Regions from separate parts of the Rhizobium sp. LEGMi-198b genome, predicted to be linked through region 1. Evidence: predicted binding sites of a transcription regulator. Region 1 holds the regulator's gene; each other region holds the start of a gene.
The links. The regulator PhoB, encoded in region 1, activates phosphate uptake and scavenging genes when phosphate is short. The targets are predictions, from matches to a motif close to TGTCATNNANCTGTCAT.
Positions count from the first base shown of each region.

Region 2: the regulator PhoB is predicted to act here: its motif matches at 3,820-3,836, upstream of ACXHXG_RS07335 (LTA synthase family protein).
Region 3: the regulator PhoB is predicted to act here: its motif matches at 3,031-3,047, upstream of ACXHXG_RS18515 (DUF2794 domain-containing protein).
Region 4: the regulator PhoB is predicted to act here: its motif matches at 3,796-3,812, upstream of ACXHXG_RS08685 (BtaA family protein).

Region 1 is NZ_JBSYVH010000001.1:951,543-957,185, reverse strand. Features, by position in the region: gene pstC (phosphate ABC transporter permease subunit PstC) at 1-336, shown strand, start outside; gene pstA (phosphate ABC transporter permease PstA) at 333-1,667, shown strand; gene pstB (phosphate ABC transporter ATP-binding protein PstB) at 1,682-2,497, shown strand; gene phoU (phosphate signaling complex protein PhoU) at 2,549-3,262, shown strand; gene phoB (phosphate regulon transcriptional regulator PhoB) at 3,295-3,978, shown strand; gene ACXHXG_RS04625 (GcrA family cell cycle regulator) at 4,078-4,602, opposite strand; gene ACXHXG_RS04620 (aspartate aminotransferase family protein) at 5,028-5,643, shown strand, end outside.
Region 2 is NZ_JBSYVH010000002.1:133,281-138,923, reverse strand. Features, by position in the region: gene ACXHXG_RS07350 (class II 3-deoxy-7-phosphoheptulonate synthase) at 1-444, shown strand, start outside; gene ACXHXG_RS07345 (GFA family protein) at 601-1,026, shown strand; gene ACXHXG_RS07340 (DUF1003 domain-containing protein) at 1,116-1,664, opposite strand; gene ACXHXG_RS07335 (LTA synthase family protein) at 1,855-3,783, opposite strand; gene ACXHXG_RS07330 (NAD+ synthase) at 3,974-5,643, shown strand, end outside.
Region 3 is NZ_JBSYVH010000004.1:425,282-430,924, reverse strand. Features, by position in the region: gene ACXHXG_RS18530 (ABC transporter permease) at 1-946, shown strand, start outside; gene ACXHXG_RS18525 (Bax inhibitor-1/YccA family protein) at 1,172-1,912, shown strand; gene ACXHXG_RS18520 (GNAT family N-acetyltransferase) at 2,035-2,592, shown strand; gene ACXHXG_RS18515 (DUF2794 domain-containing protein) at 2,608-3,009, opposite strand; gene ACXHXG_RS18510 (DUF1223 domain-containing protein) at 3,315-4,058, opposite strand; gene acnA (aconitate hydratase AcnA) at 4,321-5,643, opposite strand, start outside.
Region 4 is NZ_JBSYVH010000002.1:410,326-415,968, reverse strand. Features, by position in the region: gene ACXHXG_RS08700 (lytic murein transglycosylase) at 1-737, opposite strand, end outside; gene ACXHXG_RS08695 (glycoside hydrolase family 25 protein) at 817-1,608, opposite strand; gene ACXHXG_RS08690 (class I SAM-dependent methyltransferase) at 1,828-2,502, opposite strand; gene ACXHXG_RS08685 (BtaA family protein) at 2,499-3,746, opposite strand; gene ACXHXG_RS08680 (serine hydrolase domain-containing protein) at 3,938-5,350, shown strand; gene ACXHXG_RS08675 (transglycosylase SLT domain-containing protein) at 5,361-5,643, opposite strand, start outside.

The DNA of each region.
Region 1 (5,643 bases):
GGCGCCACGCGCTCGGAAACGGTCAAGCGCGTTCTCCTGCCGGCGGCCCTTCCGGGCATCGTCGGCGCGCTGCTGATGACGGCGTCACGGGCGATCGGCGAGACCATGATCGTGGTATTGGCCGCCGGCGTTGCCGCCCGCATGCAGCTCGATCCTTTTGAGCCGATGACGACGGTCACGGTGAAGATTGTCAGTCAGTTGACCGGCGATCCGGAATTCACATCGCCGCAGACACTGGTTGCCTTCGCACTCGGCATAACGCTGTTCTGTCTGACCCTTTGCCTGAATGTCTACGCGCTTTACGTCGTCCGCCGCTACCGGGAGCAATACGAATGAGCGATGTCGTATCCTCCCAGGCACCGAATATGTCGCGCGGATTGACGCCAGGCGCTCCGGCGCGGCGGGATATCGGCATCAAGCGACGTTATGCGGCCGAGCGGCGTTTTCGTGCCTATGGGATGGCCGCCGTCATTTTCGGACTGGTTTTCCTGATTATTCTCGTCTCGACCGTTGTCCGCAACGGCTACACTGCCTTCGTGCAGACCTCCATCGCCCTGCCGATCGAGTTCACCGAGAAGGTCATCGATCCCATAGGCAAGGGGGCCAGTGATCCGAAGGTCCTGATATCAGCCAACTATACGGCGCTGGTACGCGACGCCGTGGTGAAGGCGCTGGGCATCGATCCTTCCAATCGGGCGCTCGTGCGCCAGGCGATGGAAATGGTATCGGACGGCGCACGCATTGCATTGCGCGACAAGGTCGTGGCCGATCCCTCTGTCATCGGAAAGACGGTGAAGGTCACTTTCCTCGCCAGTGCCAATATCGACTCTGCCTACAAGGGACAGATCGACCTGACGGCGGACGAAAAGGACCGCAAGGTCTCCGACCAGCAACTCGCCTGGATGAGGCAGCTCGCCGCCGCCGGCGCCCTGCACGAGGCGTTTAATACCGGTCTGTTCCTGTCCGGCAATTCCAGTCGCCCGGAGGCCGCGGGTCTCGGCGTCGCGCTAATCGGCTCGCTCTATCTCATGTTGACCGTGCTGGTCTTGGCGCTGCCGGTCGGCGTCGCCGCCTCGATCTACCTTGAGGAATTCGCGCCGAAGAACCGGTTGACGGATCTGATCGAGGTCAACATCAACAATCTCGCCGCGGTGCCGTCGATCGTCTACGGCCTGCTCGGCCTCTCGGTCTTCATCAACTTCATGGGCCTGCCGCGTTCCGCCTCGCTGGTCGGCGGGCTGGTGCTGAGCCTGATGACGCTGCCGATGATCATCATCGCCACGCGCTCGGCATTGCGCGCCGTGCCGCCGTCGATCCGCAGTGCCGCGCTCGGGCTTGGCGCATCGCGCATGCAGATGGTTTTCCATCACGTCTTGCCGCTCGCCATGCCGGGTATCCTGACGGGTACGATCCTCGGCCTTGCCCATGCGCTCGGCGAGACGGCGCCGCTGCTTCTGATCGGCATGGTCGCCTTCGTCGCCAACTATCCGAGAGGGCCGCTCGATCCTTCGACGGCCCTGCCGGTGCAAATCTACATGTGGGCGAGCGAAGCTGAGCGCGCCTTTGTCGAGAGAACCTCCGGAGCCATTATCGTCCTGCTCTTCTTCCTTGTTGCGATGAACATCGGGGCCATCCTGCTGCGCCGTCGCTTTGAGCGGCGCTGGTGACGGGAGGCGATGGAATGAACATGATGACGGAAGCCGCGAGCGAAAAAGCACTGGCCAAGAAGATGATGACGATCCCCTACAAGATGATCGGTCAGGCCGTCTCGGTCCATTATGGCGAGAAGCGCGCGCTGTTCGACGTGGATCTGAACATCCGCGCCAACACTGTCACCGCGCTGATCGGTCCTTCCGGCTGCGGCAAGTCCACCTTCCTGCGTTGCCTCAACCGCATGAACGATACGATAGACACCTGCCGCGTCACCGGCAAAATCACGCTCGACGATCAGGATATCTACGACAACTCAATCGATGTCGTCGAGCTGCGTGCCCGCGTCGGCATGGTGTTTCAGAAGCCCAATCCGTTTCCGAAGTCGATCTACGAGAATGTGGCCTATGGTCCGCGTATCCATGGGCTGCATCGGTCCAAGAGCGATCTCGACCATATCGTCGAAACCAGTCTGCAGAAGGCCGGGCTGTGGGGCGAGGTGAAGGACCGGCTCTATGATGCCGGCACTAGCCTCTCAGGCGGTCAGCAGCAACGCCTCTGCATCGCCCGCGCCGTCGCCGTCAGTCCCGAGGTCATTCTCATGGACGAGCCGTGCTCCGCGCTCGATCCGATCGCCACCGCCAAAGTCGAGGAACTCATTCATGAGCTGCGGGAAAACTTCACGATCGTCATCGTGACGCATTCCATGCAGCAGGCAGCCCGCGTTTCGCAACGTACCGCAATGTTTCATCTCGGCCATCTGGTCGAGGAGAACGATACCGATAAGATGTTCACCAATCCCGATGATTACCGCACGCAGGATTACATCATGGGCCGTTTTGGCTGATGATGCTCCCCGCGCGGTTCCTTTCACATCTTTCACCTAGAGGATAAAAAAATGGTCTCAACACACATTCTCTCCGCTTACGACGAAGACCTGAAGTTCCTGACGCGCCGCATTTCCGAAATGGGCGGCCTGGCGGAGCAGATGGTCAGCGACAGCGTCCGCGCCCTGGTAAACGGCGATGCCAGCCTTGCGCAGAAGGTCATCTCCGATGACGTCATTCTCGACCACGCCGAGCGCGAAGTCGGCGACAAGGCGATCGTCACCATCGCCCGCCGTCAGCCGATGGCTGCGGACCTGCGTGAAATCATGGGCTCCATCCGCATCGCCGCCGATCTGGAGCGCGTCGGCGATCTCGGCAAGAACACCGCAAAGCGCGTCATCGCCGTGCAGGGCACCGGCGTTCCGCGTCGTCTCGCCCGCGGCATCGAACACCTCTCCGAACTGGCGCTCGTCCAGCTCAAGGAAGTGCTCGACGTCTACTCGACCCGTTTACCTGACAAGGCCGTGTCGATCCGCGAACGCGACGAGGAAATCGACGCCATGTACACCTCGCTCTTCCGCGAGATGCTGACCTACATGATGGAAGATCCGCGCAACATCACCACCTGCACGCATCTTCTTTTCTGCGCCAAGAACATCGAGCGCATCGGCGACCATGCCACGAACATCGCCGAGACGATCTATTACATGGCGACCGGTGCCCAGCCCGAAGGCGAGCGCCCGAAGGACGATACCGCCAACACCGTCGGTTCGGTAACGGAATAAAGTAGACACCAAGAGAAGGAGACCAGAGGCGCATGGTTCCGAGAGTTGCTGTTGTAGAAGACGAGGAAGCGCTAAGCGTTCTGCTGCGCTATAATCTCGAGGCCGAGGGCTTCGAGGTCGACACTATCCTGAGAGGCGACGAAGCTGAGCTGCGCCTCCAGGAGCGCATCCCCGATCTTCTGATCCTCGATTGGATGCTCCCCGGCGTGTCCGGCATCGAGCTCTGCCGTCGGCTGCGCATGCGGCCGGAGACGGAGCGCCTGCCGATCATCATGCTCACCGCTCGCGGCGAGGAAAGCGAGCGCGTGCGCGGCCTTTCCACCGGCGCGGACGACTATGTCGTCAAGCCGTTCTCGACGCCGGAACTGATGGCCCGCGTCAAGGCGATGTTGCGCCGAGCCCGCCCGGAGGTCCTGTCCACGGTACTGCGCTGCGGCGATATCGAACTGGACCGCGAAACCCATCGCGTCCACCGAAAGAGCCGTGAAGTGCGGTTGGGGCCGACGGAATTCCGCCTTCTGGAATTCCTGATGTCGTCCCCCGGCCGCGTCTTCTCTCGGTCTCAGTTGCTCGACGGCGTGTGGGGGCATGATATCTATGTCGACGAACGCACCGTCGACGTGCATGTCGGCCGCCTGCGCAAGGCGCTGAATTTCTCCAACATGCAGGACGTCATCCGCACCGTTCGCGGCGCGGGTTATTCCATGGAGGCCTGATGGGGGAGGCCTGATCGGGGCAACCCGATTGGCCATCCAACATAGCGGCGGAAACAGAAAACGGGCCTTTCGGCCCGTTTTTCATTTGGCTGGTGTGGTTCAGTGCGCGGCCCGGCGCCGGTCATGCACCGGCTGATAGGCCAGCCGCTGATGGTAGGTGCAGTAGGGCGAAGAGTCCGGGCTATCATTGCCGCAGAAGTGAAAATCTTCCTTCAGCGGGTCGCCGACCGGCCACTTGCATGTGCGCTCCGTGAGCTCCGTCAGGCCGAGGCGGCGCGAGATCGGAACGACCACATTGGCGGCCGGACGATATTCGACTTCGCTGACCGTATCGATCTCGACCTCTTCCTTGAGCATCGTCGCACCCTGCTGGCGGGTAACCGTGCGGGTTGCAACGCGCGAGGCGTAATTCGGCGCGCGTGGGGCCGAGGTATTGCGCTTCGGCGCTCGAGCTGTGGTTGCCGCACCACCGGCCTTCGCTCGGCCCGGCAGGCTCAAGCGATGCACTTTGCCGATGACGGCATTACGGCTGACACCACCGAGCTGTGCCGCGATCTGGCTGGCGCTCAAACCTTCGGACCACAGCTTTTTCAGCTTCTCGACGCGTTCGTCTGTCCAATTCATGCCCTGTCTCCGCTATCGCGTTTCTGATGGCAGAATCCCTCACCATTGCCTCGAATTGGGTCGAGGCGTGAAACGCTTTAAAATTGTGGTGACTAGTTCCGCCGCATGCAGTCTAGTAATTGGTTTTTAACCTAGTGTGAGGCTGACTCCGTGACAAGAGTCGCGGGAATCTTGAGGAATCGATTTCGAGGTTTTCCCCAACTTGCTATACGTGAGTGGCATTTATGCAATATAAGTTGTCGAAGACATGCCATCCATCGAGAGGCGCTCTGCCGCACCTGCTAAATCGCCAGTTTTGTTGACATCGCAGTGCAAAACATCAATAGTGCCCATGCCGCCGCAAGGCGGCATTTTTGATTTTTCCGGGCCCGTTTCATTCGAAGGAAACGATTGGCCCTAAAGGTTGTGATCGAGGAGAATGCGCCATGGCTGAAACCGCGCCGCTTTATGACACCTATATGCGTGCTCCGCTGCGGTTCGAGCGAGGCGAGGGCGTGTGGCTGATCACGGAGACCGGCGAGCGTTATCTCGATTTCGCCGCGGGCGTCGCGGTGAATTCGCTTGGCCACGCCCATCCACATCTGGTTGCAGAGCTGAAGTCGCAGGCCGATAAGGTCTGGCACCTGTCCAACCTCTATGAGGTGCCGGGTCAGGAGAAATTGTCGAAGCGCCTGACGGAGGCGACCTTCGCCGATAAGGTATTCTTCACCAATTCCGGTGCGGAGGCGCTGGAATGCGCCATCAAGACGGCGCGTCGCTACCAGTTCTACAAGGGTCATCCCGAGAAATTCCATATCATCACCTTCGAAGGCGCCTTCCATGGCCGCACGATCGCGACGATCGCCGCCGGAGGCCAGGAAAAGTACCTCGAAGGTTTCGGCCCGAAGGCGCCCGGCTTCGACCAGGTGCCTTTCGGCGATCTCGACGCGGTGCGTGCCGCCATCACCGATGCGACAGCCGCGATCCTGATCGAGCCCGTGCAGGGCGAGGGCGGTATCCGCCCGGCGACCAACGAGTTCCTGCGCGGCCTGCGTCAGATTT
Region 2 (5,643 bases), on a different contig from region 1:
CAGAACGAAGCCGGCCGCCTGACGCTGATCTGCCGCTTCGGCCACGACAAGGTTGCCGACAACCTGCCGCGCCTCATCCGTGCCGTCGAGCGCGAGGGCCGCAAGGTCGTATGGTCCTGCGATCCGATGCACGGCAATACGATCACGCTCAACAACTACAAGACGCGTCCGTTCGAACGCATCCTGTCGGAAGTGGAAAGCTTCTTCCAAATCCATCGCGCCGAAGGCACGCATCCGGGCGGCATCCACATCGAGATGACCGGCAAGGATGTGACCGAATGCACGGGCGGCGCCCGCGCCGTCGGCGCCGAGGATCTTCAGGATCGTTACCACACCCATTGCGACCCGCGTCTCAATGCCGACCAGGCGCTCGAGCTGGCGTTCCTGCTCGCCGAACGCATGAAGGGCGGCCGCGACGAAAAGCGTCTGCGCGCACACGGCTGATCGAAGCTGTAAAATCATCATCTGCGAAAAGGGTCGGTTATGCCGGCCCTTTTCTTTTGTGCTCTTGCAATCAATCTCGCTGAATCCTGCTTCATTTCTTTGCATTTGACGCGAACGACATCATCGTCAAACTTGTTGAAAAAGAGAGGGATCAGCATGAACGACGATCACACCGGTGCCTGCCTTTGCGGCAGCGTACGTTTCAAGACACATGGCCCATTGCGGGAGGTGGTCGGCTGCCACTGCTCGCAATGCCGCAAGCAGACGGGGCTCTATTACGCGGCGACTAATGTCCCCCTCGACAACATCACGATCGAAGGCGAAGACGCGATCACCTGGTACCGCGCCAGCTCCTTTGCCCGTCGCGGTTTCTGCCGAACCTGCGGTTCGGCGCTTTTCTGGGTAGCTGACGAGGCCAAGGAAATCTCGATCATGGCCGGCCTCTTCGACAGCCCCAGCGATCTGAAACTGGCCTATCATATCTACTGCGCCGACAAGGGCGATTTTTACGAGATCGACGATGGATTGCCGCAATACAGACAGGGCCGGCCGGGATTGCTGACGGCGGGGCCTTCGGATTAGGTTCTTGTCGGCTGGCGCGACACTTCCAAAGCCTCGCAACTACCGCCTCGACGGGCGATCCGACTATCTGCTGCCCGAGGTCAGCCAGCTTAGACGATCGACCCGCCGCTACTCTTGTCTTCGATCCTACTGCTCAGCCGTGCGAATTCCTCGCGCAAGGCGGATAGTTCCGTCAGAACGTGCAGGTCGATCTTCTGATGCAGGGAGAGAACTTCCAGTTCCGCCTTGAGATTGACTTCGTAGTCCTTTGCGGCCTCGAAGCGGTCGCGTTCGGCCTGGCGGTTCTGGGACATCATGATGATCGGGGCCTGGATCGCGGCGAGCATGGAGAGGACGAGGTTGAGGAAAATGAAGGGATAGGGGTCGAAGGCGCGGGTCATCAGCACGATGGTGTTGACGACGCACCAGACGACGAGGAACGCCAGGAAGGCGAGTATGAAAGACCAGGAGCCGCCGACGCGGGCAATGCTGTCGGCGAGGCGTGCGCCCGTGGATGCCTCGGCAGAAAAGGCAGCGTTGATGTCGGTGGAAACGATTTTCCGCTCATGCGCCTTTTTCAATACACGCTTTTCGATCTCGCCGAGTTCCTCGGCCGTTTTGTCGAAATGCTGATGAACGAAATTGGGTAGATTATACATGGGAACGCTCCGAAGACTTGGTCGCTTTGGCCGCAAGTATTCGACTGCCCGATGGAATTGCAATGCAAAAAGGGTTGCAGTGTAGAGCGGTTCAGCGTTTCACGGAATCGCTCTCATCCGAGAGGATCGCTTTTGGACGTACCAACAAGCTTGACTAAGACGGATACTTCGCACTTTTCCTGGAATTGCTCTAACTGCCCTGGCCGACCAGCCAGGCATGCGACGGGAAGAAGCGGTCGAGCCCATATTCGTGTCCGAACATGACGTCATGCTGCAGGGAGCGGTAGTCGCGCATTAGCGGATCGAGGTTTTGCTCCTTGCGAGCCCAATCCGGAAACGCCTGATTGTCGCGCGTCGCGAGCTGATAACGATCGATGATCGTGTATTTCTTCTGCAGACGCCCGAGAAATCCGGTGTAGAAAGGGTGCTCGTAGCCGGCGGTCTTCAGGATATGATAGGGCAGTTGCGACGGGCTGATCGTTCCGACATCCCTACGCACGCCCTTTTTGCTCGACCAGATGACCAGCGGTGTTTCATGCTGCCGCTTCATCACATCGAGCGACGCTTTTCGGGTCGCCACCTGTTCGGGCATGTAATTCGTATCCGGATAGACCGTGCCAAGCGGCGGCAGATGATCGCCCCAGAGGACGATAATCGTCTCGCGATCGCGCTTCGAAGCCCAATCCATCAGCGTTTTCAAGCTCTGGTCGGCTTCCCGAACGCCTTGCGCATAGGTCGCGAGCGTGTCGCGATCGGCGTCGCTCAGATCGCCTTTGATATCGACCGTATTCTCGGCGTAGCGATGCGCTTCATAGGGACCGTGACCCTGCAGGGTGACAGCGAAGAAGAAAAACGGCCGCTCCATGGCGTCGCCCTCGCGCATGATCTCCTTCATCAGCGAGTCGTCGGAGGCAAAAAGGCCGCGTTTTTCCATAGGCGGCATGGTCTCCTCGGTGCGGAACTCCTCGAAACCGAAAGCCTTGTAGACTTCGTTGCGGTTCCAGAACCAGCCGCTGAACGGATGGATGGAACGCGCTGCATAGCCTTCGCCGCGGAAGAAGGTGGCAAGTGAGGGCATCGGCCGACGCACATACTGCTGGTAGGGAATGCTGCCATAGGGCAGGAAGGCGTTGGAGAAGCCGGTCAGTGCCTCGAACTCGACATTGGCGGTCATGCCGCCGAATTCGGGAGAGAAGACATAGCCCGACTGCGCCGCGCGGATGTTCGGCATGGGATCGGGCGTGAAGGTCAGATTGGAAAGCCTGGTCGGATCCCAAAAAGACTCGCTCATCAGCATGATGATGTCGGGCTTTTCGCGTGGGCCGGAAAGATAGCCATAATTGCGGGCGGGTATGGCGTCGATCGCATTTGGTCCATATCCGCCAGGCGCTTTGACGTCCGCCATCGGCAGGTTGAGCGAGAAAGCGATGATGAAGCCGTTGTAAGCGTAATTTTCCTTCTGATCCCAGACGATGGGGATGATGCGCAGTTTTTCGCGGATGAACGAATTTTGCGTCGGATCCATCTGCGAGACGAAGACGGTCATGAGCGGCAGGCAGACGGAGAGCCGCGCGACCCTCTCATTGCGCGAAAGCGCTGTCGCATGTCGCCAGGCGTAGCGCCAGAGGAAGGCGAGCGCGACAATCGAGGCGATGATGCCGACGGCAACCGCAGCCGCGGTCCACGGGCGCTCACGCACGATCACCGGCATGAGTTCCAGGATCTGGTGCGCAAAAAGGAAATCCGAAGGATAAAGGGGATCGGAAAGATAATACTGTTTCTGGTTGGAGATAAGGGCCGGAACCAGCACCAGAGGCACAACCACCAAGATCGATTGATGCGCGCGGCCGAACACGGCGTCAAGCGCGAGCATCAGGAGCATGACGATGCCGATCGTAGCGAAGCCGGGATGAATAGGCGAATCGAAATAGCCGGGAAGATCCGTCAGCTCACCACGCGCAATCCACTCGACGGCGATGACGGTGAAGAGCGCAAGCAGGAAGGTCAGCGCAAGGCTCTGAAGCTGGCGTAAAACCGTCGATTGCCGGCTCGCCGCACCAAGCTTTTGCAGAATGGCAAATCTGCCAGCCAACACGGAACTGGGGATCAAGGCGACCAACGGCCCTCTCCAATTGTTACAAAACCGTCACATAATTGTCGCCTCTCTGTCATGAATGGCGGCTGAACCGCAAGGCTTACTTAGTATTTTTTGGTGGCGAAATATGTCCTCTGCGAGCAGCGCCATCTTTGGCGCTTGAAGAGGGCCGAAGGCTGTTGCGGAACGGGGTGGCGCTCGCTAAATATATGGCATGACAGAACAAAGCCCCATCACCCAGACCATCCGGATCGCTGTCGCGCAACTCAACCCGACAGTCGGCGATGTCTCCGGCAACCTTGCCAAGGCGCGGGAAGCGCGGGCCGAGGCGGCGCGCGAGGGCGCGCAGCTCGTGTTGCTGACGGAGCTGTTCATCTCCGGTTATCCGCCAGAGGATCTGGTGTTGAAACCAGCCTTTATCCGCGCCTGCCGGAAAGCTGTGGAGAGCCTTGCTGCGGATACTGCCGATGGCGGCCCGGGCGTTGTCATCGGCTTTCCCCGCCAGGACGACACCGGTCGCTACAATTCGGTCGCTGTGCTCGACGGCGGCAAGATCATCTTCATCAGAGACAAGGTCGATCTGCCGAACTATGGCGAGTTCGACGAGAAGCGGGTCTTCGATGAAGGTACCGTTGCGGGGCCGGTCAATTTTCGGGGTGTTCGCATCGGTCTCCCCATTTGCGAGGAAATCTGGAACGATCTCGGCATCTGCGAAACGCTAGCCGAAAGCGGGGCGGAAATTCTTCTGGTTCCGAACGGCTCGCCCTACTATCGCGGCAAGGTCGATGTCCGTCACCAGGTCGCGTTACGGCAAGTGATCGAGTCGGGTTTGCCGCTCATCTTTGCGGCCCAGGTTGGCGGTCAGGACGAACTGGTTTTCGACGGTGCAAGCTTCGGCTTCAACGCCGACAAAACTCTGGCCTTCCAGATGAGCCAGTTCGAAACCGCGTTGGCGGTGACGACCTGGAAGAAGAACGGCAATGGCTGGCATTGCGCCGAGGGTCCGATGGCGCATATTCCGGAAGGCGAGGAGGCCGATTATCGCGCCTGCCTGCTGGGTTTCCGCGACTATGTGAACAAGAACGGCTTCAAATCGGTCGTGCTTGGTCTTTCCGGCGGCATCGACTCGGCGATCTGCGCTGCGATTGCCGTCGATGCGCTGGGCGAGGAGCGGGTGCGCACCGTCATGCTGCCCTACCGCTATACATCGGAGGATTCCCTGAAGGATGCGGCCGATTGTGCCAAGGCACTCGGCTGCCGCTACGACATCGTGCCAATCGAGGAGCCGGTGACCGGCTTCACCTCGGCGCTTTCCGATCTATTCGAAGGGACCGACAGCGGCATTACCGAGGAAAATCTGCAGAGCCGTGCCCGCGGCACCATTCTCATGGCGATTTCCAACAAATTCGGCTCGATGGTGGTGACCACGGGCAACAAGTCGGAAATGTCTGTTGGATATGCCACGCTCTATGGCGACATGAACGGCGGCTTCAATCCGATCAAGGATCTCTACAAGATGCAGGTCTATGCGTTGTCGCGCTGGCGCAATCTGCATGTGCCGCCGGGAGCGCTTGGCCCATCGGGAGAGGTGATCCCGTTCAACATCATCGACAAGGCGCCGTCTGCCGAGCTGCGGCCGAACCAGACGGACCAGGATTCGCTACCGCCCTATCCGGTGCTCGACGACATCCTCGAGTGCCTGGTGGAAAAGGAAATGGCGGTCGAGGAGATCGTTGCGCGCGGGCATGACGTCGCCACCGTCCATCGCGTCGAGCATCTGCTTTATCTCGCCGAATACAAGCGCCGCCAGTCGGCGCCGGGCGTGAAGATCACCAAGAAGAATTTCGGTCGCGATCGGCGCTATCCGATCACCAACCGGTTCCG
Region 3 (5,643 bases), on a different contig from region 1:
CCGCAAGGTCGTGCAGGCGCAGGCGCCCGAGGGCAAGCTCGTCGAGGTGCCGATGCTGCGCGGCCGCATCGTCGCCTTCAATGGTGAGGACGTGACCAAGAGGAAGGTTCCCCCTGCCGGCCAATGGGTACTCCGCGGGGACCGTGGCATTACCTATGCCGAGACTCTCCCGGAGAACGCCGCCCTTACCGAAGGGCAATGGTGGGGTAAGGATTATGGCGGCGAACCGCTGGTCTCTTTCTCCGATGAGGAAGGCAAGGCGCTCGGCCTGAAGCTCGGCGATACCGTGACCGTGAACGTGCTCGGCCGCAACGTGACGGCCAAGATCGCCAGTTTCCGCAAGGTCCAGTGGCAGTCGCTTTCCATCAATTTCGTGATGATCTTCTCGCCGAACACCTTCAAGGGCGCGCCGCATGCCTGGCTCGCTACCCTCACCGATCCCACTGCTACGTCGGCGCAGGAAGCGGCGATCCTGAAGAACGTCACCAACACTTATCCGACGATCACTAGCGTCCGCGTCAAGGATGCGCTCGATATCGTCAACACGCTGGTCGGCCAGCTTGCCGCCGCGATCCGTGCCGCGGCGTCGGTGGCGCTGATCGCATCCGTGCTGGTGCTTGCGGGCGCGCTTGCTGCGGGAAACCGCGCACGCACGCATGACGCGGTCGTGCTGAAGACGCTCGGCGCGACGCGAGCCATGCTGATCCGCGCCTTCAGCTATGAATATCTGATGCTGGGTGCGGCGACCGCCGTCTTCGCGCTGCTCGCCGGTTCTGTCGCGGCCTGGTACATTGTCAGTCACATCATGCACCTGCCATCGACCTTCCTCCCGGATGTCGCCTTCTCGACCCTCATCATCGCTCTGCTGTTGACGGTCGGGATCGGGCTGGTGGGCACTTGGCGCATTCTTGGCCAGAAAGCAGCGCCGGTCCTGCGTGAACTCTGAGCGTATGAACCCGAAAAAGTCTGCGCCGCCAAGGCGCCTGGAGCATTAACCGAGCGTCGGGAAATAGCCCGATATTACGCCGATTTAACCCTGCCGCCGCCGCTTAGCCCTTGTGCATGGGGCGTGAAAGCCTCATATTCTCTGCAGGCATGCTGGAGCTCCGCAGCGGCGCCTGGGACCAAGTGCCCGACACGCTACTCACATCGGAGCTTGAAAGAGGAAAACATGGCTGACTTTCGCAATTACCAAAACCGGGCGCCTAGCGGCGCGCAAACCGGTGCGATGATAGATGAGGGCCTTCGAGCTTACATGCTCAAGGTCTATAACCTGATGGCGCTGGGTCTGGCGATCACGGGTTTGGCCGCCTATTTCGCATTTTCGCTCGCCTTCGCTGACGGGCAGATCACAGCTTTCGGCCAGGCGATCTACCTGAGCCCGCTGCGTTGGGTCGTCATCCTCGCTCCCTTGGCGATGGTGTTCTTCCTGAGCTTCAGGATCAATAGCATGAGCGTGGCCGCCGCGACGACGACCTTCTGGGTCTATGCCGCTTTGGTGGGCCTGTCGCTGTCGTCGATCTTCATCATCTACACCGGCCAGAGCGTCGTGCAGACCTTCTTCGTGACCGCCGCCTCCTTCGGCGCGCTGTCGCTGTTCGGCTACACGACGAAGCGTAACCTTTCGGCGATGGGCTCGTTCCTGATGATGGGTCTCTTCGGCCTGATCATCGCGATGCTCGTCAACATCTTCCTGCATTCGTCCGCTCTGCAGTTCGCCATCTCGGTGATCGGCGTGCTGATCTTCGCAGGCCTGACCGCCTGGGATACGCAGCGGATCAAGGAAATGTACTATGAAGCCGACGACGTTGCCGTTGCTGGCCGCAAGGCGATCATGGGCGCGCTGACGCTCTACCTCGACTTCATCAACCTGTTCATGTTCCTGCTGCAGTTCATGGGCAACCGCAAATAACTGCTGCGACGTGAATGATCTTTCGAAAAGGCGGCTCCGGCCGCCTTTTCTATTTGCCTTGCTGCTTCGGACACGGCTTTATTATCCGCCATTGAAATCGCAGATCAGGCAATAAAACCCAGATGTCCTTCCGCCTTCGCAACGCCACATCAGCCGACCTTCCCTTTATAACCGCCATCTATCGCGACTCCGTTTTGAACGGCACCGCAAGCTATGAGATCGTTCCGCCGGGCAAAGAGGAGATGGCAGGCCGCTTCCAGGCGATTCGTGACAAGGGCTACCCGTATATCGCCGCCGAAGGCGAAGGCGGAGCCTTCCTCGGCTATGCCTACGCCTCCGCGTTCCGCACGCGGCCGGCCTATCGATGGATGGTGGAAGATTCAATCTATCTCGCGCCCGAAGCCCGTGGCCGCGGCGTCGGCAAGGCGCTGCTGGCAAATCTGGTGGAAACCTGCCAGAGCCTCGGCTTCCGCCAGATGATCGCCGTCATCGGCGGCGCCCACCCGGCCTCCGTCGCCCTTCACCGCGCCGCAGGTTTTATGGAGGCGGGCCTGTTGAAGGGTACCGGCTACAAGCACGGCCGCTGGCTGGACACGATGCTGATGCAGAAGCCGCTGGGCGAAGGTATGGAAACTGACCCCGATCCATCAGTCTATCCGGGAACGCTATTCAGCGAATAGCGCAGCAGGCGAAGATCACTTCTCCACCAGCTTGAGCTGCTTATCAAAAACCTTCAGCACCTGCGTCAGGTCGTGGCCGCGCTTCAGGATCATGCCATTGGTACTGATTACGGAAAACGCGCCCTGTTTGGCGGCGAGCTTCGGGTTTTTCTCGATGCGGAAGAGCGGCAGCTCGCCGGAGCGCTTGAAGACCGAGAAAACCGCCTTTTCCCTGAGATGGTCGAGGGCGTAGTCACGCCATTCGCCCTCGCCGACCATGCGGCCGTAGATCCACAGAATTGCGTCCAGCTCCCTGCGGTGAAAGGTCACCGGCAGCGAGTCCTTGCTTTGTTTATATTCTCTGAGATCAACGACGACGGAAGAAGTGGTGTCGACGGAACGGCTTTCGCCGTGTCGCAATTCCGGCTGATCAGTCATCAATCCCCCAGGGGTTGTGTCATGACAAGAAGATGACAGTTTGCCTCAGCCACGGCAAATTGCAAGACCAAGAGGCACTCACAATTTCTTGCGCTTCGAGCAAAGCATCTTGGCTGCGCCGCATTTCAGTCAAAACGAAGCCCCATTTACCGGAACTATAGGGATCGGTTTGGCGCCGCCGCGCCAAACGGCCCGGCCGGGGCGTATCGACCGAACCCCAGCCCCGAATGCGCCCTCGCCGGGCACTCCCCTCTTTTTGGCGAAGCCGAAATGGAGCCTTCCGACTGACGTCGGAAAAATGCAGATCAGCCATCGGTCCCGGCCGTCAGGACGGTCGCGCCGATGATCGCTGCCGGGTCGCCCGATGGCGTCGACGACTGCAACAGAACCGCCAGGCCGCGCCGACCGGCCTTATCCAACACATTGGCGGGCAACACGACATTCAAGGCCTTGCCGTCCCACATGCCGACTGTTTCAATGTCCGAAACCGCGTGCAGATAAGTGATCTGCTGGCCGTTGTTCTCGCCGGCCTTCGGCGAAACCTGCTGTTCCCTATCGAAATAGGCGACGACCACATTTGCCCGGCCCTGGCCTGCGCCGATCTTGATCTCCAGTTCGTCACCCTTCATGGCGGCACTGACGGGAACCGTCAGACCCTTGCCCTGGCGCTGGAAATCGTCGAGCTTGAAGTTGATGGCGTTTAGATCCGCACCGTTTAGGTGATCACGGCCATTGATGATCGCCTGCGGCGTATAAACCCCACTGCGGCCGAGCGTACGGGCATAGGCATATTGCCGGGCCGTATTGTCCTTGGAGGCCATCGTGTCGTTCCAGCCGAGATAATTCCAGTAGTCGACGTGATAGGCGAGCGCGACGACGTCGCCCTGGCGGATCAGCTTCTCAAATGCAGCATCGGCCGGCGGACAGGAGGCGCAGCCCTGAGACGTGAAGAGTTCGACGACGCCTTTGATTTTGGCAAGCTCCTGCGCATGCAGCGAACTTGCGAGCGCGATGCCTGCTAGAAGTGGAACCAAAAACCGTAAGCGCATGCCGTTGTACCTCTTTCTCAGACCTTGAAAGCCATGTGCTGGCGCAGACCCCGAAAACGCTTCGCGCAATTTCAAGGTATCCGTAAGGCCTCATCAAGCCTGATAAATCTGAAACAAGAGATAATAGCTAACCACGATGACGCAAAGTCACGAAGGGGTGAGACGAAGGCCCGGAGCCATTAGCGTCGTACACATCAGCGTGAAAAACAAGACGCCGCCGGAGAGATGCTCCGGCGGCGTGTATAGGTGGTCTAAACGTCAATTAGGCGGCGAGATCGCGCAGAACGGTCTGCAGGATGCCGCCATTGTTGACGTAGGTCACTTCATCCAGCGTATCGATGCGGCAGATGATCGGAATGTCCTTCACCGTGCCGTCGCCATAGGTGATCTTGGCGATCTTGCGCTCGCGCGGCTTGATGTGCTCCAGACCTTCGATGGTCACGGTCTCATCGCCCCTCAGGCCGAGGCTGGCCCAGGTGGTGCCGTCCTCGAAGACGAAGGGGATGACGCCCATGCCGACCAGGTTCGAGCGATGGATGCGCTCGAAGGACTGGGCGATCACGGCGCGCACGCCGAGCAGGTTCGTGCCCTTGGCAGCCCAGTCGCGCGACGAGCCGTTGCCGTATTCGACGCCGGCAAAGATGACGAGCGGAACGCCCTCGGCCTTGTACTGCATGGCCGCATCGTAGATCGAGGTCTCTTCCTTGGACGGATAGTGGATGGTGTAGCCACCTTCCTTGCCGTTCGGGCCGAGCATGTGGTTGCGGATGCGGATGTTGGCGAAGGTGCCGCGCATCATGACTTCATGGTTGCCGCGGCGCGTACCGTATTGGTTGAAGTCGGCAACGCCGACGCCATGGCCAATGAGGTAGGAACCGGCCGGCGAGGCAGCCTTGATCGAACCGGCCGGGGAAATGTGGTCGGTGGTGATCTTGTCGCCGAAGAGGCCGAGAACGCGAGCGCCCTTGATGTCGGAAACACCAGCGCCGGTCTTGCCCATGCCAACGAAGTAAGGCGGGTTCTGCACGTAAGTCGAGTCGTCGTCCCAGGCATAGGTCTGGCCCGGAGGAACCTGCACGGCCTGCCAGTTGGCGTCGCCCTTGAAGACGTCGGCATACTTGGTTTCGTACAGCTCGCGGGTGACGTATTTCAGGATGAATTCCTGGACTTCCTGCGAGGTCGGCCAGATGTCCTTCAGATAGACCGGCTTGCCGTTCTGGTCTTCGCCGATCGGCTCCTTCGTCAGGTCGAGCTGCACCGTGCCGGCGAGCGCGTAGGCGACGACGAGCGGCGGGGACGCCAGGTAGTTCGCCTGGACGTCAGGCGAGATACGGCCTTCGAAGTTGCGGTTACCGGAGAGAACGCCGGAAACAATCAGGCCCTTGTCGTTGATCGTCTTCGAGATCGGCGCCGGCAGCGGGCCGGAATTGCCGATGCAGGTGGTGCAGCCGAAGCCGACCAGGTTGAAGCCGAGCTTGTCGAGATCGGCCTGCAGGCCAGACTTGGCGAGGTATTCGCCGACGACCTGGGATCCCGGTGCCAGTGAGGTCTTGACCCACGGCTTGGTCTTCAGGCCCTTGGCAAC
Region 4 (5,643 bases), on a different contig from region 1:
CTTTGGATGTATCGGGCCGTCGTCAGAATGACGTCGGGCGCGCTTGTCTTCAAATTGACGTGGCCGTCGCCATCGCCATCAACACCGAAAGCAATGATCGAGGGCGGCAGCATCTGCGTCTGGCCGATTTCGCCAGCCCATGCACCGGTCGTGGTTTCCGGATCGGCATCGCCATGCTGCACCATTTCAATGAATGCGATCAGACGAGGGCGGAAAAACTCGGGGCGCCGGCAGTCGTGCGAGAGAGTAACGAGCGCGTTGCGGGTGTTGAAATTGCCCTGAACGGCGCCAAAATCGGTTTCCATCGCCCAATAGGCGGTGATGACGCCGGGCGGCACGCCGTAGTCCTGCTCGGCCTTGGCGAAGACGTCGGCATACTGCTTTATCTTCTGGCGGCCGATGTCGAGGCGGGCCTGGCTGACAGTGCGCTGCGAGAATTCGAGGAAGGTCTGGCGGAATACGCCCTGGCTACGATCCATAGCGAGGACCTTCTGGTCGATCTGCGCGCCGGCCAGTGTCTTGTCCGCGGCCGCAGCATCCGCGCCAGCCGCGGTGGCCTCGGCCTTGACGCCGGCCAGGAAGGAAGAGAGATCACCGCCGCAAGCCACCTGCGGGGCATTGGTTCCACCTGCATTCGCCGCCGCGGTCGGGGTCGCGTTCTGCGCCATTGCCACACTTGCCATGGCTGAAGCGAAGACAAACGCGAGTGCGCTGCGTCGAATGGTATAGGGGTCCATAGGCGATCCTCTTTGCTGATAGAATAGGGTCGCTTTCACAGAAGATTGTGACAGAAGCAAGAGAGAAATTCAGGTAGTCTCAAGAATTTCCTTGCTTCTCTACTGCCGCCACCCAGTTGTGCCAATTCTGTTCGGAACCGGCAAAAACATTGATGTCCGTTGGCCCCTTGATGCCCGGAATTACGCCTGTCGACGTGTATTGCCAGAATGCCCAGGAGCGATCGGCATAGGTCGCCGTCGGATGCTTTGCGACCGAGCGGACCCAGAAGTGATAATCCTTGAAATAGCCGGCAAGATTGTCGCGATGGAAGTCGACCGACGTATAGATGATCGGGCGCTTGCCGTAATAAGCCTCCAGGCGGTCCATGAACCGCTTGATCTCTGTGCGCACCGTCTGCGGATCCGGCCGGGTGCGGCAGGTCTTGGATTCGGCGTTCCACTCGACGTCGAGCACCGGCGGCAGCATCATTGCATTCTTCGGCACATTGTTGATGAACCAGTCGGCCTGGTCGTCCGCTGTCGAGCAGAAATAGTAGAAGTGATAGGGGGCGTACGGAATGCCGGCGCTATTGGCTTCCTGCCAATATTCGTTGAAGCGGGGATCGACCCTATCCTTGCCTTCGGTCGCCTTGATGAAGGCGAAGGCGACGCCGGAACTCTTCACCGTCCGCCAGTCGATATCGCCTTGCCATTTCGAGATGTCGATGCCGTGAATGGGGTGGCGCTCCGGATGGTCGCGACCGAAATCCTGCGGCTTCGTATCCTTGAAACGCGTCTTCGGTATCGACGCGGTCTGGAAGCTGTCATAACCCATGGTGCAGCTATTCAGCAGGAGGGCGAGCGGCAGTAAGCATGACAGAAGCCTGCGCATGGATATCCCGTTATGGCGCGAGTAATCTTGCTGCCCCAAGACTTGGCTTCCGTGATGTGTGGTCCCCAAAATCCAAAAGAGGCAAAGGACCAAGCTGTTTGTCAGCCGGCCCTTGCCACTTTTTCACCATATCAACGTAAAAAATGCGTTATCTTCAAGTAAATTCTTATACTTGGAATGCCGCATGAGCGGATTTCGTGCCGAATTCCACTTTTTTTGCTAGGCGGCCGGCTTTATGACGACAGCTCTCCATGCATAACCCCGGCCGATTTCTTCGAATACCAGCTTCGCGCCGTGCGCCGCGACTCGCTCTTCGAGCACGGCGCGGAGGTCGGCGCGGGGGGTGACGTGGAACTTTGTCAGCCAGCCTTTCAGCATGGTGCGGAACCAACCAGGCAGGCGCTCCTGTTGGCCGAAATCGACGATGTGCAGTTCGCCGCCGGGAATGACCGCGTTCAGCGAAGCATCGATTGCGCTCTTCCAGTCCGGGATCATCGAGAGTGCGTAGGAAATCATGACACGATCGAAACCGTCGACACCGAAATCACCAGCCGAGAAGGCAGTGGCGTCGGCGACGCGGAAATCCGGTACTTGTTTCAGCCCGCGAAAATTATTGCGGGCCGAAATTAGCATCTCTTGGGAGATGTCGAGGCCATAGAGTCTCGCCGAGGGAAAGCGACGATGAGCCAGCAACATGTTGCGGCCGGTGCCGCAACCCACTTCCAGTAGGGAGCCGCTCAAAGGCACGTTGAGGTGCGCAATGGTGCGATCGCGGCCGAAGAGGTAATATTTGCGGGTCAGGTCGTAGATGTGCCGCTGGTAACGGTACATGCCGTCCATCAGTCCGGCATGGTTCTTCGAGCTTGTCTGAAGACCTGTATCCGCCTGGCTCACGCTTTTTTCCCGTAGATGTGGAAGCCGCCGTAGATCGCCGAGCGGTCGCGGACGTTAAGCTCCTGCGAGCGCTCTTCGAAATAGACCCACTGATCGCGAATGGCGGGGGAGAGGCGACCTTCGATGATGCTCTTTTCGGCGGCGGTGCGGAAAATGACGCGGGCGCCTTCGCGGGCCGTGCGGGTAATTTCAGCCCAGAGGTCGTTGAGCTGTTCGTCGGTCATCCAGTCCTGGGCGTCGAGCAGGATATAGCGGTCGCGCGAAGCGGCGGGCTTGGAGGCCAGAAGCTCCGTGAAGTTGGCATGATGCACATCGACGCGGTCGGCATTGGCGCGGATTGCGGCGTAGTGCTCAGGCCGCAGATAGGTCGGCAACGGGCCTTGGTGTTGGGAGGCATAGCGCCGCGCAAAGGCCTGCCACGCGAAATAATTGTCCCGGATCGGAAAGTGGCAGGCCAGCTTTTCCAGGCGGTGCTTCAGGACGCCAGATATGGAATCGTCACCTGCGAGGCTCGCAAGTTCGTCATATTGTTGCGGCGGGATGCCGAGGCCGAAGAGCGAGCTCTTGCGGCCGAGCAGCCAGCGGACCATCGGCTTGTCGAAGATCGGCGCAATTTCGTTGTCGAAGAACTGCCGCTGTTCGCGGACCGTGCGGGCTTCCGTCATCTTGCCGAGGCGGACGCCGTGCAGGCGGGCCAGCACATGGGCGGCGCCGATGAAGCGGCCGAGCAGGCCGGTCTTATAGATGTTGCGGTTGAACACCGTGACGCGGCGGCGGCCATACATGTCGCGGCCATCCCAGTAAGCGGCGGTCGCCGGATCGAGACGCGGCGCGATGAACTGATCGTATGCCTGGCTATTGGCGCTAACGTCCGGCGTGCCGAAGAAGCGCACGAGATCGGCATGTCCGGGTAGCAGCCGGAAGGCGGCGAGCTTGAGCTTGTTCAGCGCGATGTGGTGACGATTGAGGTCGACGACATCGATGGAAGCCGGGTTCTGCGAAAGATAGGCGAGCATGTTGCAGCCGCCCGAGCCGATTGTGACGATGCGGTGGTGCGGCTGCAGCTCCATCGCCTCCATGTCGATATCCGGATCCTCCCAGATCTGCGGATAGACAAGGCCGGAAAACAACATGCCGAACAGGCGCTCCGAAAAGCCGGCCTTCGACAGAGCCTTGTGTTGCAGCAGAGCGTCCTTGAGTTTCCGATTCTTATGGAGACCGGCATCCGGGGCAAATTCCGTCATCTGAGTCTTGTCACCGATTTGTCAGGTTCAGCGCGTGTAACCCGGCAATGCTACAGTCTGATGACGTGGACTGTTGGCAGACCCGGCCGGTAGGGTCGTCACGGTGATATTTGCAAGGCTGTGGCGACGATAGGTCTTTCACATTCCTGCATTTCCTGATTGTCTCCGCATTCCTTCGGAGGGTGTGTGATATGCGTTTAATATCGAGAGTGGTCGGGGCTCTTGTTTTTTTGCTGCTGATCATTGTCGCGGGCGGTGCGGTCTGGCTTTCGGTCTGGCCACCGGAATTGTTGAGGGTCGGGGACGGCTATGCCGCCAAGATCGTCTGCTCGAATACCTTTATCGCCAAGCGCGATCCCGAGCGGATATTGGCGGATGACGTGCAGGCGCCGGGCAATCCGGCGCTGAAGCTCGTTCGGGTTTCGGTCAATCGAGAGGAAGGCGTGGTAACCGCCCGCTTCCTCGGCATGTTTGCACCAAACTATGCGCTCTACCGCGGCGCGCTCGGCTGCACGACGGTGCCGGACGGCGATCTGCCGGCGGCGCGCAGCGCGGCGTTCCTCAATAAGATCAAAGCGGCCAAAAGCGATTCTCCTTGGCCGGATGGCGATAAGGTCGTGCTGGGCCAGGACGACACCGGCCTCGCGCTCTCCAAGCTCCTTGCCAATCCGGACTTTGCCGGTCCCGCCATGCGCGCCATCGTCGTCGTCAAGAACGGCCGCATCATCGCGGAGACCTATGGCGAGGGGTTTGACAAGGGCACGCCTTTGATCGGCTGGTCGATGACGAAGACCGTCAATGCCGCCATCATCGGCCGCCTCATGCTTTCCGGCCGCATGTCCTTCGACGATCAGAATCTTTTGCCGCAATGGAGCGCTGATGCCCGCAAGAACATCAAGCTCAGCGATCTCCTCAGCATGGAGAGCGGCCTAGCCTTCAATGAGGGATATGGCGCAGTCTCAGACGTGACGCGCATGCTCTATCTCGATCCGGATTCGACCAGGGTTGCCTCGAGTGCGCCTCAGGAGGCGGCGGCAGGCGAACGATTCAGCTATTCCAGCGGTACGGCGACGCTGCTCTCTAGGATTTGGATGAACAAACTTCCCAATGAGAGTGCGGCGATCACCTATCCGCGTGAAGCGCTGTTTGCGCCGCTCGGCATGTCCAGCGCTGTGTTGGAAGCCGACGAGCGCGGTACTTATGTCGGCAGTTCCTATCTTTATGCGACGCCGCGCGACTGGGCGCGCTTTGGCCAATTCCTGCTGCAGGATGGTGTCTGGAAGGGCCAGCGCCTGTTGCCGGAAGGCTTTGTTGGCGCGATGCGCACTCCGACGACGGCATCGGAAGGCATCTACACGCAGGTTCAAGCCTGGCTTGCCGGTCCCGGTGGTTCGGATGCGCAGTTCGGCCTGCCGACGGATACGTTCTGGATGCTCGGACATGATGGCCAGAGCGTCGCCATTGTGCCGTCAGCCAATCTCGTGCTGGTGCGCATGGGGCTGACGCCGGGCTGGCTGGACTATAAGCCGCAAATTCTACTGAAGAGGATACTGGATATAATCAACGCCGGTCAGGACATGGCCCAACCGGCGCTGGCGAAATGATCCGGGATAATCAGTAATTGCCTTGCGCGACGTCCGGCAGGCCCTTGCGCTTGGCATCATAATAATAGCCGCGCGCATAGAGCTGAACGGCATTGGCTTCTTTGGCCTCGGCCTTGTTGTCGGCCACCATCCATGCGCCGCGCAGATATTTCGCGGCATATTTGATGTTGGTCTCGGCATCGAGTAGGCCTGCAGGCGGACCGTCGTAGCCCATGGACTTGGCCGTGTTGTATCTAATCTGCATCAGGCCAAAGTAACCGCCGCGGTTATATGCCTTCGGATTGTAGCGGCTC